2 regions of the Pantoea sp. R13S299 genome follow, and region 2 is predicted to be linked to the other one. Evidence: predicted binding sites of a transcription regulator. Region 2 holds the regulator's gene; the other holds the start of a gene.
What was found. Region 2 encodes LexA, which represses DNA repair genes until DNA is damaged. Its sites were predicted from a motif close to TNCTGTATGTACATACAGNA; they were not measured.
Positions count from the first base shown of each region.

Region 1: dinB (DNA polymerase IV) is a predicted target of LexA. The motif match lies at 2,157-2,176, and genes of this name have one in related genera.

Region 1 covers NZ_JBLYEF010000001.1:34,776-39,203, forward strand. The annotation lists gene lpcA (D-sedoheptulose 7-phosphate isomerase) at 1-410, shown strand, start outside; gene ACN1CO_RS00195 (class II glutamine amidotransferase) at 462-1,229, shown strand; gene dpaA (peptidoglycan meso-diaminopimelic acid protein amidase) at 1,200-1,943, opposite strand; gene dinB (DNA polymerase IV) at 2,188-3,243, shown strand; gene ACN1CO_RS00210 (sugar ABC transporter substrate-binding protein) at 3,280-4,347, opposite strand; gene ACN1CO_RS00215 (ABC transporter permease) at 4,373-4,428, opposite strand, start outside.
Region 2 covers NZ_JBLYEF010000002.1:31,290-35,717, reverse strand. The annotation lists gene dinF (MATE family efflux transporter DinF) at 1-1,308, opposite strand, end outside; gene lexA (transcriptional repressor LexA) at 1,407-2,021, opposite strand; gene ACN1CO_RS11135 (diacylglycerol kinase) at 2,127-2,495, opposite strand; gene plsB (glycerol-3-phosphate 1-O-acyltransferase PlsB) at 2,624-4,428, shown strand, end outside.

The DNA.
Region 1 (4,428 bases), on a different contig from region 2:
GCGATGCGATGCATTTCGCCGAAGAGCTGACCGGTCGCTACCGTGAAAATCGTCCTGGCTATCCGGCGATTGCCATCTCGGATGTCAGCCATCTCTCCTGCGTCAGTAATGACTTTGGTTATGACTATGTCTTCTCACGTTATGTGGAAGCGGTCGGGCGTCCGGGCGATGTGCTGCTGGGCCTCTCAACCTCCGGTAACTCTGCCAACATCATTAAAGCGATTGAAGCTGCCCGTGCTCAGGGGATGAAAGTGATCACCCTGACCGGTAAAGATGGCGGTAAGATGGCAGGCAGTGCCGACATTGAAATCCGGGTGCCACACTTTGGTTATGCCGATCGCATCCAGGAGATTCACATTAAAGTGATCCACATCCTGATGCTGCTGATCGAAAAAGAGATGGTGAAATAACAGCGCTGGCCTCCTGCCTGACGGGAGGCCGCAAAATCAGAGGCGGTGGCTATGTGCGAATTGCTCGGGATGAGCGCCAATGTTCCTACGGATATCTGCTTCAGCTTTACCGGACTGGTTCAGCGTGGCGGTGGAACCGGGCCTCACAAAGATGGCTGGGGCATTACCTTTTACGAAGATAAAGGTTGTCGTACGTTTAAAGATCCGCTGCCGAGCTTTAACTCGCCGATTGCGCGTCTGGTGCAGGAATATCCGATCAAATCGCATTCGGTGGTGGCGCATATCCGCCAGGCGAATCGCGGTCAGGTGTCGCTGGAAAATACCCATCCGTTTACCCGCGAGCTGTGGGGCCGTAACTGGACCTATGCGCACAACGGTCAGCTTAAGGGCTACCGGCAACTGGAGACCGGCACATTCCGGCCGGTAGGCGAAACGGACAGCGAGAAGGCGTTCTGCTGGATCCTGCATCAGCTGGCGACACGCTATCCGCGCACGCCGGGCAACTGGCCTGCGGTGTTTCGTTTTATCGGGGAGCTGGCCGTCACGTTGCGGCAGAAGGGCGTGTTTAACATGCTTCTGTCAGATGGCCGGTATCTGATGGCCTTCTGCTCCACTAACCTGTTCTGGATCACCCGCCGCGCACCCTTTGGCCGGGCGCAGTTGCTGGATCAGGATGTGGAGGTCGATTTCCAGCAGCACACCACGCCGCATGACGTGGTGACGGTGATTGCTACGCAGCCCCTGACGGCCAATGAAACCTGGCAGCGGATTGCGCCAGGTGAATGGGCGTTATTCTGCCTTGGAGAGCGCCAGGAATGAACGGGAAGCCGCTTCGGGACTGGCTAAAACCGGTGCCGGGCTGCTGTTCATCACATATTTACCGCTGGCGACATTGACCATCGGCGGCTGGTGATATTTAGCGAAGTAGGCGTATCCCGGCTGCAACTGCTGCCAGAAACCAGCATCGCTGGAGTAGCGGTGACGCTGCATGTTGCTGTCGGTCATGCGGAACGGATAGATGCTGATGCTGACATCCTGCTGGCCATTACGCAGCGCTGCGTTCACATAAGTAAAAATCTCATCCATATAGGCGTTAGTCATGGCATAGCAGCCAATCGACTTACAGTCGCCATGAATCATCAGGTAGTTACCGCTGTAGCCCTGATTCCGATCGAACTGATTCGGGAAGCCAATGTTGATCGCGCGATAAAAACGGCTATCCGGCTTCAGCTGATTCAGCTTCACGTTGTAAAAACCTTCCGGGCTTTTGAAATCGCCTTCACGGCGTTTCGGGCCGAGGCCGCCAGAAAAGTTACAGATGCGGTAGGTATCCAGCAGGCGGTATTCGTTACCGATTTTGCCGTAGAGTTCGAGTGTGCGTTCTTCCTTGAAGATCTGAATATAGACCGGGGTACCCAGTAACTGCTTCTTTAATTCTTTGCTGACCGGTGCCGTTGAGACGGGTTCGGGTGTCATTGCCATGCTGAGGGCTGGCAGTAAAATCATCGCAAACAGGAGTGCGATTTTGCCCATGCTGTGTATACCTTGAGGTGAAGAGAACATGACGCAAATTGTGCGTCTCTGTTTGCATTATCGGAACTGTCCGCTACCGCAGCGCAACATTAAACATTGTCTGTTTTTTTAGCAATACGCAGGCAGCCAGATTCGCGATTTACTGAAAGATATTCGGCCACAAATTTGTAAACTTTAATTGTGGGCGCGACAAATATTGCAGTTACCCCTGCCAACTGTATACTTATCCAGTGCCGGAGGGGGTATGCGTAAAATCATTCATGTCGATATGGACTGCTTCTATGCCGCGGTGGAGATGCGTGATAATCCCCAGCTGCGCGATATCCCGATCGCCATTGGTGGCAGCCGCGAACGTCGTGGCGTCATCAGCACCGCCAACTATCCGGCCCGCAAATTTGGCGTACGCAGCGCGATGCCAACCGGCATGGCCCTGAAATTATGCCCGCATCTGCGTCTGTTGCCAGGACGCTTCGACGCCTATAAAGAAGCCTCCGCACAAATCCGCGACATCTTTACCCGCTACACCCCGCTGATCGAACCGCTCTCCCTGGATGAAGCCTATCTGGATGTCACCGACAGCCCACACTGTCACGGCTCTGCCACGCTGATGGCGCAGGAGATTCGCGCCACTATCTACCGTGAAACCGGGCTGACCGCCTCAGCGGGCATCGCGCCGATTAAATTCCTGGCAAAGATCGCCTCCGATCTGAATAAGCCCGACGGGCAGTTTGTGATTACCCCGCCGGAGATGGCCGGTTTTCTGCTGACGCTGCCGCTAGCGAAGATCCCGGGCGTCGGCAAGGTCTCGGCAAAAAAGCTGGAGGAGATGGGGCTGGTAACCTGTGGTGACGTGCAGAAGGCCGATCTGGCGTTGCTGCTGAAGCGCTTCGGTAAGTTTGGCCGGGTGCTGTGGGAACGCAGTAATGGCCTTGATGACCGCAGCGTCATCGTTGAGCGTGAACGTAAATCGCTGGGAGTAGAACGCACGCTGGCGGAAGATATCAGCGACTGGGATGCCTGCCTGGAGATTATCGATTTTCTCTATGCCGAACTGGATCGTCGTCTGACGCAGATCCGACCCGACAAGCAGGTGGCGCGTCAGGGCGTCAAACTCAAGTTCAGTGATTTTCAGCAGACGACCCAGGAGCATATCTGGCCGGTACTGAATAAAGAGGACATGATTGCCATCGCCCGGAAAACCTGGGATGAGCGTCGTGCCGGGCGCGGCGTGCGGCTGGTGGGACTGCATGTCACCATGGTGGATCCCCAGCTTGAGCGTCAGCTGCTGCTGGGCCTGTAACGGTCAGCCTTACCGTTCGGCAAGGCTGACGCCGGATTACTTCTTATATTTCGCCTCAAGGGTAGCAAACCACGGCGCGACGAAATCCTCATTACTGCCCCAGCCCGGAATGATCTTGTTCAGCGACGCGACGTTTACCGCGCCAGGCTGGCTGTTGAGCTGCTGCTGAGAGATCGATGCAGCTTTAAACTGGTACGTCGCGGGTGTCTCTTCACCAGCAATCTTCTTCGCCACCAGCCGCATATTGACCGCGCCGATGGTTTTAGGATCGACCGCGACGGTCTGCACCCACGGGCTGTCCTTCTGGCGCATCAGCTGCAAATCCTGGTTCGAAACATCAATGCTGTAGAGCTTGATCTCGGTTCGGCCATTCTCCTGCAGCGCTTTGTAAGCGCCCTGGCTGAAGGCATCCCACGCACCCCAGATTGCGTCGATTTTCCCTTTCGGGTATTTCGCCAGAATCGCACCAATCTTGTTAGCGGTGTCGCCCTGAACGTCAGTTGAGACCGCGCCAATCGACTCCAGCTGATGAATGCCCGGATTCTCTTTCAGCAGTTTTTCATACACGACCTGACGGCGTTCCATCGGCGGGAAACCGGCGACCCACAGCTTGACGATGTTCGCCTTGCCGTTGAAATCATGGATGAGCTGGCCGAGCGACAGCTGCGCCAGCGAAGCGTCATCCTGCGCGGTGACGGTGACACCCGGAATCGGGCTATCCACCGGCGTATCAAACACCGACAGCTTAATGCCCGCATCGGCAATGCGCTTCACCAGTCCGCTGGCGTAGGGCGCTTTACCGTGCGACAGCACGATGCCGTCATATTTCTGGCTGATCGCCTGATTCACAAAATCCTGGAAGCGCGCGTCGTCGCCGTTGCTCAGGAAGGTGCTGACCTTGAAGCCCAGCTGGCGACCCTGCTGAATGGCACCGGCAACAAACTGGGTGGTGTTGTCATCGGATCCGAGGTTGCGGATCACCGCAATACGGATTGGACCATCATGGCTGGCAATAGCCGCAGGTACCGGGGTGACGGTGTCTGCGAAAGCGGCGCTGGCGTTCAGCAGGCTCAGAGCCAGCAGCGAGAGTGTTATTTTTTGCATTGTTATTAACTCCGGTAAACGCGCCTCAGCGGCGCTGGATATAGGTAATCGCCAGTGCTAAAGCCAGCACCAGCCCTTTAA
Region 2 (4,428 bases):
GCTGTTCTGACGCCAGTGCTTACGCCAGATGAGCCACAGTGACAGGCCGCGCAGCGCCAGGAAAACCGTCACCGCCAGCCACAGGCCGTGGTTGCCCAGCACAGGTACGCTGAGCAGCGTCAGAAAATAGCCTGCCGCCGCCACGACCATGCTGTTACGCATCTCGCGTCCGCGCGTCGCCCCGATGAACATCCCATCCAGCAGATAACACCAGACGCCGATCAGCGGCATGATTATTTGCCAGACCAGGTAGCGGTCAGCAGTCTGCTGGAGTGACTGAAGAGAGGTCAGCAGGGTAACGATCTGCGGGCCAAAAATGGCATAGATCAGTGAGAAAAACAGCGCCACCACCACTGCCTGCCGACAGGCGGAGTGCCAGACGTGCTGCAATTTACTGCCATCTTTTGCGCCATGCGCTTCACCGGCAAACGCTTCAACCGCGTAGGCAAAGCCATCCAGCGCGTAGGCCGTAAAGGTAATGAACATCAGTAATACCGCGTTAACCGCCACCACATCCGGACCCAGCCGCGCGCCTAGCACCGTCAGCGAGGCGAAACAGAGCTGCAGCATCAGAGAGCGCAGCATGATATCCCGGTTCAGTCGCAGCAGCCGACCGCTGTCACCGCGCCAGCTCTGTTTCAGCAGGCTTAACGTAATACCGCGCAGCTTTAACACCCGCCAGACCATGATGCCGCCGACGACCAGCGTGATGTACTCCGCCAGCGCCGTGGCGGTTGCCGCACCCGCAACACCCCAGTGCAGCCCCATCACCAGCCAGAGATCGAGCACGATGTTAACCAGATTGCCCACCACCAGCAGGATCACCGGCGCGCGCGCATACTGCACGCCCAGCAGCCAGCCCAGAATCACCAGGTTTGCCAGGGTGGCAGGCGCACTGAGCCAGCGAATCTGAATAAACAGCGCCGCCTGTTCCAGAACATCAGGATTGCCGCCAACCAGATGGGTCGCCAGCTGAATAATGGGATAACGTAAAGCGATGAACAGTACACCAGCCAGCAGCGCAATAATCAGCGGCTGCGTCAGCGCGCGTGCCAGAGCGGTTTTATCACCCGCACCAAACGCCTGAGCCGTCAGGCCAGTGGTACTCATTCGAAGGAAAAGCAGCAGCATAAAGAGGAAACTGGTCACTGTGGTCCCGACCGCAACCCCGCCAAGATAGACAGGGCTGTCGAGATGACCAATAACTGCAGTATCGACCACTCCCAGTAAAGGAACGGTGATATTTGAAAGGATCATCGGCAGCGCAAGCCGCCAGAGATTTTTATCCGTTGCCGTGATAAAGCGCATTCGCCGTTCCGTGCTCAGTGTCGCTGCAGTTAAGCAGGCGACAAAATTAGGGCAGACAGAATAGCATCAGAAAAGGCGAATGCACGCAGCCCTCAGAATCAGAGCCACTCGCCGTTACGGACCACGCCAACCGCCAGACCTTCAATGGTCAGCGACTGTGCACGGGTATCGACAACAATCGGGTCGAAATCGCTGTTTTCCGGCAGAAGATGCACGATAGCACCCTGCTTTTTCCAGCGTTTAACGGTCACTTCATCATCAATGCGGGCAACGACAACCTGGCCATTGCGCACATCCTGGGTTTTATGTACTGCGAGCAGGTCGCCGTCCATAATCCCGATATCTTTCATCGACATTCCGCTGACGCGCAGCAGGAAGTCGGCAGAAGGCTTGAACAGGCCCGGATCCACTTTGTAGTGGGTTTCGATATGTTCCTGCGCCATGATCGGCTCACCGGCAGCAACCCGGCCAATCAGCGGTAGCCCTTCTGAAACTTCTTCTTCCATTAACAGACGAATACCGCGCGATGCACCGGAAACGATCTCGATGACGCCTTTACGCGCCAGCGCTTTCAGATGCTCTTCTGCCGCATTCGGCGAGCGGAAGCCCAGCTGCGCGGCAATCTCTGCACGCGTAGGCGGCATGCCTGTTGAAGAAATATGGTCGCGAATCAGGTCATAGACCTGCTGCTGCCTGCTGGTTAATGCTTTCATCCCGCCCCCTGGTTGTTTATACAGTCGCTGTGAGTATATACAGGTATTGGTGAAATGGAAACCGATTGTCAGTGAAAACGCGCCCTGAGGCGCGTTGTGGAAGGCTTATCGCAAATGTGTCCAGAGCAGCGCGACCCAGACAAACAGGGCCAGTATGATGCTGATCAGCACCGCCGCCGAGCCCATGTCTTTTGCCCGGCCCGCCAGGGGATGGTGCTCCTGACCAATACGGTCAACCACCGCTTCAATGGCGCTATTGAGGATTTCGACAATGACGACCAGTACCACCGCGCCAATCATCAGGATGCGGGAGATCACATCGACATCCAGCCAGCACGCGATAATAATAGCGGCCAGCGCAGCCAGTGCTTCCTGGCGAAACGCCGCTTCATGTTGCCAGGCGGCGCGCAGTCCCTGCCATGAGTAACCTGCGGCTTTTACTATTCTGATAAGTCCGGTGGCATTATTTGCCATGATGTGAGAACCCTTTCATCGGATTGACGTCAATGTCTGGGCTGCGTGCAATTGGCACCACCACAGATCTTCGCTGCACTTTCTGCTATGCTTGCGGCGCTTTGCTAACAAGAGGCTTCATGTTGTCTATGTCAGGTTGGCGTAAACTCTATTACAAATTGCTTAATTTACCACTGTCGTTTTTGGTAAAAAGTAAGGCCATTCCGGCCGATCCCGTGTCTGAACATGGTCTGGATCCGACCCGACCTATTATGTATGTTTTGCCTTACGATTCGAAGGCCGACTTACTGACTTTACGCGCACAGTGTCTGCGGCATCATCTGCCCGACCCGCTTTCTCCGCTGGAGATTGATGGTTCACTGCTGCCGCGCCACGTGTTTATCCATGATGGCCCGCGCGTCTTCCCCTATTTTGTGCCCAGCGTGGAATCGGTGAAAATTTTTCACGATTACCTGGACCTGCATCGCAATAACCCTAAGCTCGATATTCAGATGCTGCCGGTCACCGTGATGTTTGGCCGCGCACCAGGACGTGAAGTCCAGGGCGAACCCACGCCACATCTGCGGTTGCTGAACGGCGTGCAGAAGTTCTTTGCCGTGATCTGGCATGGACGCGACAGTTTCGTCCGCTTCTCGCCAACCGTCTCGCTGCGCCGCATGGCCACGGAGCACGGTACCGATAAGTCGATTGCTCAGAAGCTGGCTCGTGTGGCACGCATCCATTTTGCCCGTCAGCGACTGGCGGCGATTGGCCCGCGTTTACCGGCGCGTCAGGATCTGTTTAATCGTCTGCTGCAATCCAAAGCGATTGAAAAAGCCGTCGAAGATGAAGCACGCAGCAAGAAAATCTCTCATGAGAAAGCGCAGCAGAATGCCGTCGAGATGATGGAGGAGATCGCTGCAAACTTCTCCTACGAAGCCATTCGCGTCACCGACCGTGTCATGGGCTGGCTCTGGAGTCGTCTCTATCAGGGCATCAACGTCAATGGCGGCGAAAAGGTTCGTCAGCTGGCGCAGGATGGCCACGAGATTGTCTATGTGCCCTGCCATCGCAGCCACATGGATTATCTGCTGCTCTCCTATGTGCTCTATCATCAGGGTCTGGTGCCGCCGCACATTGCAGCCGGTATCAATCTCAACTTCTGGCCAGCCGGCCCGATTTTCCGTCGTCTGGGCGCCTTCTTTATTCGTCGTACCTTTAAAGGCAATAAGCTCTACGCCACGGTATTCCGCGAATATCTCGGCGAGCTGTTCACCCGCGGCTATTCGGTTGAATACTTTGTTGAAGGGGGCCGTTCACGTACCGGTCGCCTGCTGGACCCTAAAACCGGCACTTTAGCCATGACGCTGCAGGCGATGCTGCGCGGCGGCAATCGTCCAATCACGCTGGTGCCGATCTACATTGGCTATGAGCATGTGATGGAAGTGGGTACGTACGCCAAAGAACTGCGCGGTGCGGCAAAAGAGAAAGAGGGCTTCATGCAGATGGTGCGCGGCTTACGCAAGTTGCGCAATCTCGGCCAGGGTTACGTTAACTTTGGCGAGCCGCTGCCGCTGGTCAACTATCTCAACAAACGGGTGCCGGAATGGCGCGATGCGATCGATCCGATTGAGCCGCAGCGTCCGAGCTGGTTAACGCCGACCGTCAATGATATCGCGGCCAGCCTGATGGTGCGTATCAATGAAGCGGGCGCGGCCAACGCCATGAACCTCTGTGTGACGGCGCTGCTGGCGTCACGTCAGCGCTCACTAACCCGTGAACAGTTGATTGAACAGCTGGAGTGCTATACCCAGCTGCTGCGCAATGTGCCTTATTCGCCAAACGCGACCGTACCCGATCTTTCCGCAGAAGCGCTGCTGGATCACGCCCTGGGTATGAATAAGTTTGAGAGTGAAAAGGACAGCATTGGCGACATCATCATTCTGCCGCGTGA